Halorhodospira halochloris: one gene and its partner. Each later gene encodes a partner of the first gene's protein in a complex. Links are inferred from orthologs where the notes say so. Each region holds a gene or a part of one and is shown in the gene's direction. Other genes may lie near its edges.

Evidence for each region.
Region 2: the proteins of smc (region 1) and HH1059_RS09550 are in contact, whole or in part, in a crystal structure (PDB 3ZGX), measured with the Bacillus subtilis proteins. The link is inferred for Halorhodospira halochloris from one-to-one orthologs.

What each region holds. Positions count from the first base shown.
Region 1 is NZ_AP017372.2:1,024,111-1,028,546, forward strand. Bases 6-4,133 are described here. They hold smc (chromosome segregation protein SMC), read left to right. Parts: upstream 6-366; coding sequence 367-3,933; downstream 3,934-4,133. Other genes in these bases: queF (preQ(1) synthase), read right to left, coding at 6-37; zipA (cell division protein ZipA), read left to right, coding at 4,016-4,133. Also shown: more of queF, read right to left, coding at 1-5; more of zipA, read left to right, coding at 4,134-4,436. UniProt on the Bacillus subtilis protein: Required for chromosome condensation and partitioning.
Region 2 is NZ_AP017372.2:2,088,401-2,091,565, reverse strand. The notes cover bases 309-3,165. They hold HH1059_RS09550 (segregation and condensation protein A), read left to right. Parts: upstream 309-1,287; coding sequence 1,288-2,043; downstream 2,044-3,165. Other genes in these bases: rluB (23S rRNA pseudouridine(2605) synthase RluB), read left to right, coding at 2,669-3,165; scpB (SMC-Scp complex subunit ScpB), read left to right, coding at 2,056-2,667; HH1059_RS09555 (tryptophan--tRNA ligase), read left to right, coding at 309-1,177. Outside these bases: more of HH1059_RS09555, read left to right, coding at 1-308. UniProt on the Bacillus subtilis protein: Participates in chromosomal partition during cell division. May act via the formation of a condensin-like complex containing Smc and ScpB that pull DNA away from mid-cell into both cell halves.

The sequences.
Region 1 (4,436 bases):
TGAAGGTTTCCAGTAGTGATGAGCTATCTGTAGTCATTTTCAATTACTTTTTGCAACAGACTTCGGCAAAGTCAAGTCTTTCCAAGTGTCGCCCCAGGCTTGATAATGTCGCACTGCCGTGCCCACGGGTTTAACAACCCCCGTAGGGAACCTCTAAAATCTCCCCCGGAGCCACTCAGTTGCCCCGGTGTGGAGGACGCCGCGAATCCGTCCCTGGAGGCTTCATGGCGCCATCCCTGGCGCCAAGACCTCCACACCGGGGCAACTGAGTGGCTCCGGGGGAGGGGTAGAGGTTACTCGTAGGTGAGTAAGGACATCTATATCATTAAGTTAGCAATGCGGCAGGAGCGCCTCGCAATCTAAATCATGCAGCTCAAAAGGATCAAGCTAGCCGGTTTTAAGTCATTTGTAGACCCGACGCCTGTACCGTTACCCGGGCGTATGGTCGGCGTAGTAGGGCCCAATGGCTGCGGCAAGTCTAACATAATTGATGCGGTGCGCTGGGTTATGGGTGAGAGCTCGGCTAAGCACCTGCGTGGCGAGTCGATGACCGATGTCATATTCAACGGCTCGAGTGAGCGTGCGCCAGTCAGCAAGGCTAGCATTGAACTGCTGTTCGACAACAGCGATGGCGCTATAGGTGGCAAATACTCAGCATTCAATGAGATATCGGTAAAACGGCAGGTAAATCGCGAGGGTCAGTCGCAGTACCTGCTTAATGGGACGCGCTGTCGCCGCCGGGATATCAGTGAGGCCTTTCTTGGCACAGGGCTGCGTCCGCGCGGGTATACCATCATCGAGCAGGGGATGATCTCGCGGGTGATCGAGTCGCGCCCCGAGGAACTTCGTGTCTACCTCGAGGAGGCGGCTGGGATATCTGTCTATAAGGAGCGCCGGCGCGAAACCGAGCGCCGGATTAGGGATACACGCGAGAACCTAGAGCGCCTCGATGATGTTCGTGACGAGGTATATAAGCAGCTAGAGAAGTTGCGCCGCCAGGCCGAGGTGGCCGAGAAGTATCGCCGTTACCGCGCCGAGGAACGGCAGTTACGGGCTGAGCTATCGCTGCTGCGCCGGCGCCGTCTCGATCAGCGGATTGAGGCCCTGGAACAGACCCTAGCCGATCTTGAAAACCAGCGCCAGAGCGCGGTAGCCGAGCAGCGTCACGCCGAGAACGAGATAGAAACCCTGCGCGATAACCTTAGCCAGCGCAATGACGAGCTGAATAAACTGCAGGGGCAATACTATGAGACCGGTGCGCAGTTGGCCTCTTTGGAGGAGAAGATCAATAGTACCCGAGAGCTGCGCCAGCGCCGTGAGCAAGAGCTGGAGCAGACCCGAGAGGCACTGAGTGAGCTGGAGGGTGACAGTGATCAAGATCAACAGCGCCTGAGTGAGCTGCGCGAGCAGCTTGCCGAATTGGAGCCGCTGCTCGAGGCAACAGAGGAAGAAGAGCAAGCGGCGGATGCCGAGCAGCAGCAGGCGCGGCGGGATCTGGATGCTTGGCGTGATCGGGCAGAGTCGCAGCGTGCCGAGCAGCAAGCAGCTCAGCGGCGCGAAGAGGTCGAGCGGACCCGTTATGAGGCAGCAGCACGGCGGGCAGAGGAACTGGCCGAACGCATCACGCGGCTCGATAGTGAGCAGCAGGGGCTCGATATCCAGGCCCTGGAGGAGGAGATCGGTGAGCTGGAGGCGCAGTCTGAGGCGCTCGAGCAGGATTTGGAGTCGCTCCAGGAGCAGCGCGATAGTGCAGCTGGCGAATTAGAGCAACTGATTGCCCAGCGCGATGCCGTAGCCGCGGATTTAGAGCAGGCGCGCGAGGAGGTTAGCGATACCCGCGCCCGGTTGACCTCATTGGAGACCCTGCAGGAGGCTGCCTTAGGCAGAGACGGTGGCGAACTGCGCGAGTGGCTTGAGCAGCAGGGCTGGGGTGATGCCCCGCGCCTTGCCGAGCGGCTGCAGGTGGACAGCCGCTGGGCGCAGGCACTGGAGGTGGTGCTCGCTGAGATGCTGCAGGGGGTCTGTGTCGAGCACGATGAGATCACCTCAAGCGAGCTGGTAGAGAAGGCTTTAGCAGGTCAAGGCGAAAGTAGGGGGCAAGATCAAAGTACAGGACCGGGGGTTGTTTTGATAAGTTGCACGGGACAACACCCCCCGGCTCATGAGGACGGGCCCGGCTCGGGATATCTGCTCGAGCATGTCAGCGGTGCCGCGGTGCTGCGTGAGCTGCTCGCCGGGGTGCGCTGCGCGGACAGCCTGGAGCAGGCGCTGGGCCTGCGCTCTGAGTTGCGGGCAGGAGAGAGTATTGTTACCCCTGAGGGGGTATGGCTGGGTAGCGATTGGTTGCGCACACCTGCCACCGGTCAGCCTGAGAGCGGGGTCCTGGAGCGCGAACAGCAGATGCAGCAATTGCGGGCTGAGCTTGAGGCGGCTGAGGAGCGCCTTGCTGAGCTCACTGAAAAGCTCGCCGCGGCACGCGATGGTGTTAGTCAGGCGCAGGCCCAGCGCGATGAGAAGGCTGCCGAATTGGGGCCGCTCAATCGCCGTCAAGCCGAACTGGCAGCTCGTTTGGAGCAGCGCCGCGAGCAGCTTGAGCGAGCTGAGCAGCGCCGTGCTGAGCTGGCCGACGAGCGGCAGCGGCTGATCGCCCAGCAAAGCTCTGCCCAGAGCGAATGCGCTGAGGCCGATCAAGCTGCGCAAAAGGCAGCTGAGGAGGCGGCGCAGACCGGTGCCGGGCTTGAGGAGTTGGAGGTTGAGCGCGAACAGCTGCGGGATAATCTGGAACAGGCCGCCGAGCGCTTGCGCTCAGCGCGTGAGCGCCGTCATGATCTGTCCATGCAGCGCCAGCAGGCGCAGACCGCGCTGGATTCGTTAAGTAAACAGCTGGATAAGGCTGCCGAACAGCGCGAGCGACTGATGAAGCAGCGCGATGAACTCGCCGCGGCCCTAGCCGAGGAGGACAGTCCGGTTGGTGAACTGCGCGCTAAGCGCGAGTCCCTCCTTGAGCAGCGCAGTCAACTCGAGAGCGAATTGCAGCAGCTGCGCCGCGACAGTGAAGAGCTCGATAGGCGCCTACGCGAGCAGGATCGCCAGCGTCTGGAAGCTGAACAGCGCGCTGAGTCTTTGCGCGAGCAGCTTGAGTCGCAGCGCTTGGAGTTAGGCGAGTTGCGCGTCCATCGCAGCCACGAAGAGACTGCTCTGGCCGAACTGGGTGAGGATGAACAGGCCATCGAGCAGCGGTTGCCCAGTGACGCTGAAGAGGTAGACATCAGTGCCTGGGATGACGCCCTGGAGAAGACTGCGGAGCGTATTCGCCGTCTCGGTTCGGTTAATCTGGCGGCCATCGATGAGTGTGAGCAGCTCGAGGAGCGGCGCAGCTATCTCGATCAGCAGTACACTGATTTGACCGAGGCCCTTGAGACCCTTGAGAGCGCCATTCGCCGCATTGACCGGGAGACCCGTTCGCGTTTTCGTGAGACCTTTGAGCAGGTTAATCAAGAGTTGGGTAAGCTCTTCCCGCGCCTATTTGGTGGCGGGCGGGCCTACCTGGAGCTGACCGACGACGATTTACTCTCTACCGGGGTGGTAGTCCTTGCTCAACCGCCAGGCAAACGGATCACCAACATCCATATGTTGTCTGGTGGGGAGAAGGCATTGACCGCGGTGGCCTTGGTATTTGCTATATTTAACCTCAATCCGGCGCCATTTTGCCTGCTGGATGAGGTCGATGCGCCGCTTGATGAGGCCAATGTAGGGCGATTTTGCGATTTGGTGGCTGAAATGTCGGAGCGTGTGCAGTTTATCCTGATTACCCACAATCGTACTACCATGGAGCGGGTGTCGCACTTATTGGGTGTGACCATGAATGAGCCGGGGGTATCGCGGCTGGTTGCGGTCGATGTAAAAGAGGCTGCGGAGATGGCTGGTGCCTGATGGGAGCTGTTTTATGACTCGAGTTGATAGTAACCCGATGCGCCCCGACAGCTGCGCTGCACTGCTGGGAGAGAGGTAAGCCATGGATCCTTTACGCTGGACAATCCTTGGCATCGGTCTTTTGGTGCTGGTGGCCATTTATCTCGTCGGGCGGTGGCGGGAGAAGCGCCGTCGGGCCAGGGAGAGTGGCTCCGGAAGCCAAGGTGATCCGAGTAGCTCTAGTAGCAAAGAGGGTCTCAAGACTAAAAGCTCGCGCTGGTTTGCTGGCGGCTCGCCGGAACAGAATAAGGATAAGGTCTTTATCGATGATCTGGATGCCCCCTATGACCATCCGCCGGCGCCGAACTATGATACCCCCTTTATTGATGAGGATGCCCTGCAGAGTATCGATGATCTACTCAGAGAGGATGAGCAGGAGCGTGGTGGCTCCGGGGTTTATGCTGACATCGAGCGGCATCAGCCGGCTTCCGGAAGTGGCCGTAATCAAGCCGGTACAGATGCCC
Region 2 (3,165 bases), 1.1 Mb from region 1 along the record:
TATGCGTCCGACTGGGCGCCTGCATCTGGGGCATTATCACGGTGTTCTAAAGAACTGGGTCAACCTGCAAAACGAGTATGAGTGCTTCTTCTTTGTTGCCGATTGGCATGCCCTGACCACTCACTATGAGACGCCAGGGGTGGTTGGTGATAACGTCTGGGAGATGGTTATCGACTGGCTGGCGTGCGGTATAAACCCTAAGTTGGCTTGCATGTTTATTCAGTCTAGGGTCCCTGAGCATGCTGAGTTGCATGTTTTGCTGTCGATGATAACCCCGCTGGGGTGGCTGGAAAGGGTGCCGAGCTTCAAGGATCAGCAGGAGCAGCTGCGTGATAGAGATTTGGCCACGTACGGTTTCCTTGGTTATCCGTTGTTGCAGTCAGCTGATGTGCTCATCTACAAGGCTACTGAGGTCCCAGTGGGGGAGGATCAGGTTGCTCACCTTGAGCTGACGCGCGAAGTGGCCCGCCGTTTTAATCACCTATACGGTGTGGAGCCCGACTTTGAGGAAAAAGCCAAACAAGCGGCGCGCAAAATGGGCAAAAAAAACGCCCGCTTGTATAACGATTTACGTCAGCGCTATCAGCAAAGTGGCGATCGCGAGGCACTAGAGGTTGCTCATGCGCTGCTAGATGGCCAGCCGAACATTACTGTAGCTGACCGCGAGCGGCTATTTGGCTACCTCGATGGCAGCAGTCGCGAATTGTTGCCTGAGCCGGATGTGTTGCTGACCCCAACGGCTAAAATGCCCGGCCTGGATGGGCGCAAGATGTCAAAGTCTTATGCCAATACTATCGGTTTGCGCGAGCCTACTGATGAGGTTGAGCGTAAGATTCGCACTATGCCAACTGATCCGGCCCGGGTGCGGAGAAATGATCCTGGCAATCCGGAAAAATGCCCGGTGTGGGAGTTTCATAAGGTTTACTCTGGGGATGACACCCGCAGCTGGGTTGCCGAAGAGTGCCCGAAGGCGGGCATCGGCTGTATTGAGTGCAAACGCTGTGTTGTTGAGTCTGTGGAGGCTGAATTAGCGCCTATCCGTGAGCGGGCTAAAGAGTATGAGAATGACCCTGAACATGTCCGCTCGATTATCTTTGATGGCTGTGAGAGGGCTCGGGAAGAGGCGCGTGAGACATTGTCAGAGGTGCGTGGAGCGATGGGATTGGAGTATCGGTGAGCGAAGAGGTGCTGGATTCGCAACAGCGTACTGATTGTCCTCCAGAGCAGGTAGATGGCTACGAAGAGGGCGCTGGGCAGCAGCATGAGAACGGTGAGCATGTTGCCAGAATAGGCGAGGAGGTGCTCAGCCGTCTCCCCGATGATTTGTACATTCCGCCTGACGCCCTAGAGGTCTTTCTAGAGGCCTTTGAGGGGCCTCTCGATCTGCTGCTCTACCTTATCCGCCGTCAGAACCTTGATATCCTCAATATCCCTATTGCCGAGATAACACGCCAGTACATGAACTACGTCGAGCTAATGCGCGAATTGCGCCTTGAGCTTGCCGCAGAGTACTTGGTGATGGCGGCGATGCTGGCAGAGATAAAATCACGTGTGCTTTTGCCCCGGCCGAGTTCAAGTGCAGAAGATGAAGAGACTGAAGATCCCAGGGCCGAATTGATTCGTAGGTTGCAAGAGTACGAGCAGTTTAAGCAAGCTGCAGAGGAGCTAGATCAACAACCGCGGTTGGGACGTGATGTTTTTACGGCAGCTGTTTGTGCGCCTGAATGCCGTCCGCAGACTCCGCCACCAGATGTCGGGCTCAAAGATCTGCTCACAGCACTTACCGGGTTATTACAGCGCGCCGAGCGGTATCAAACCCATAGTGTTGAGAGGCAGGCGATCAGCGTCCGCGAGAGAATGAGCGAAACACTTAAAAAGCTGCCCCATGATAGTTATACTCCGCTTGGCGAGCTGTTTACTGCCTCTGAGGGTAGGTCAGGCGTGGTGGTGACCTTCCTTGCTTTGCTGGAGTTGGTGCGCGAGTCACTGATAGAACTAGCTCAGGCCGAAGCTTTTGCGCCCATTTACGTTCGAGCACGTTGATCTTAAATTTCCATGCCCACCGTCAAGAATATCATCGAAGCAGCCCTGCTGGCGTCGGGTGAGCCATTGCGGATTAGTCAGTTACAAGATCTCTTTGTCAGTGATGACGGCATCGAGCCGCCTTCTGCGGAACGGGTCCGTGAGGAGCTTGACAACCTTGCGTCTGAATATGAACAGCGTGGGATTGAGCTACGTAGGGTGGCGGGGGGCTACCGAATCCAGGTGCGTTCCGAATTAGCGCCGTGGGTCTCAAGGTTATGGCAAGAAAGGCCGGCAAGATACTCGCGCGCCCTGCTTGAGACTTTGGCTTTGATTGCATATCGCCAACCAATAACGCGCGGCGAAATTGAGCATGTCCGCGGAGTTAGTGTCAGTACATCTATTATCCGCACACTGGAAGAGTTGGACTGGGTGCAGGTGATCGGCAAGCGCGATGTCCCAGGCCGTCCTGCGCTGTATGCAACCACCGATGCCTTTCTAGCCCATTTTAATCTTGATAGCCTGGCTCAACTGCCAGATTTGGCTGCAGTACATGAGTCTAGTGATAAGCAGCAGGCTGATCGGCAGGCAGCGGAAAACCCCGCGTCAGAATGTGCGGAGTCCTCCACAGTGAGAGGGGAATAGAGTGGCTGACCAAGAAGGTAACAATTTGGCTCAAGAGAATGATTCTCCTCAGGGAGAAAAACTCCAAAAGGTGCTGGCACGTGCCGGAATTGGGTCACGCCGCGAGATGGAGACTGCGATTGCACAGGGTAGGGTAACTGTCGGCGGTCGTACTGCTAGGCTGGGGGATCGAGTCGGGCCGCGTGATCTGGTTGAGTTTGATGGCCGGCTGATCCAGCGGGTGCATCGGCAGCCGCCTATCAGGGTGCTCGTTTACAATAAGCCGGAAGGTGAAGTTACTACTCGATCTGACCCGGAGGGGCGGCCTACGGTGTTTCGCCGGTTGCCGCGCACACCAGGTCGCTGGATTGCCGTGGGCAGATTGGATTTAAATAGTCAGGGCTTGTTGCTATTTACTAATGACGGTGAGCTGGCCAACGCCCTTATGCATCCATCCAAGGGGGTGGAGCGTGAATATGCTTGCCGGATCCGCGGCGAGGTAACCGATGATATGGTTGC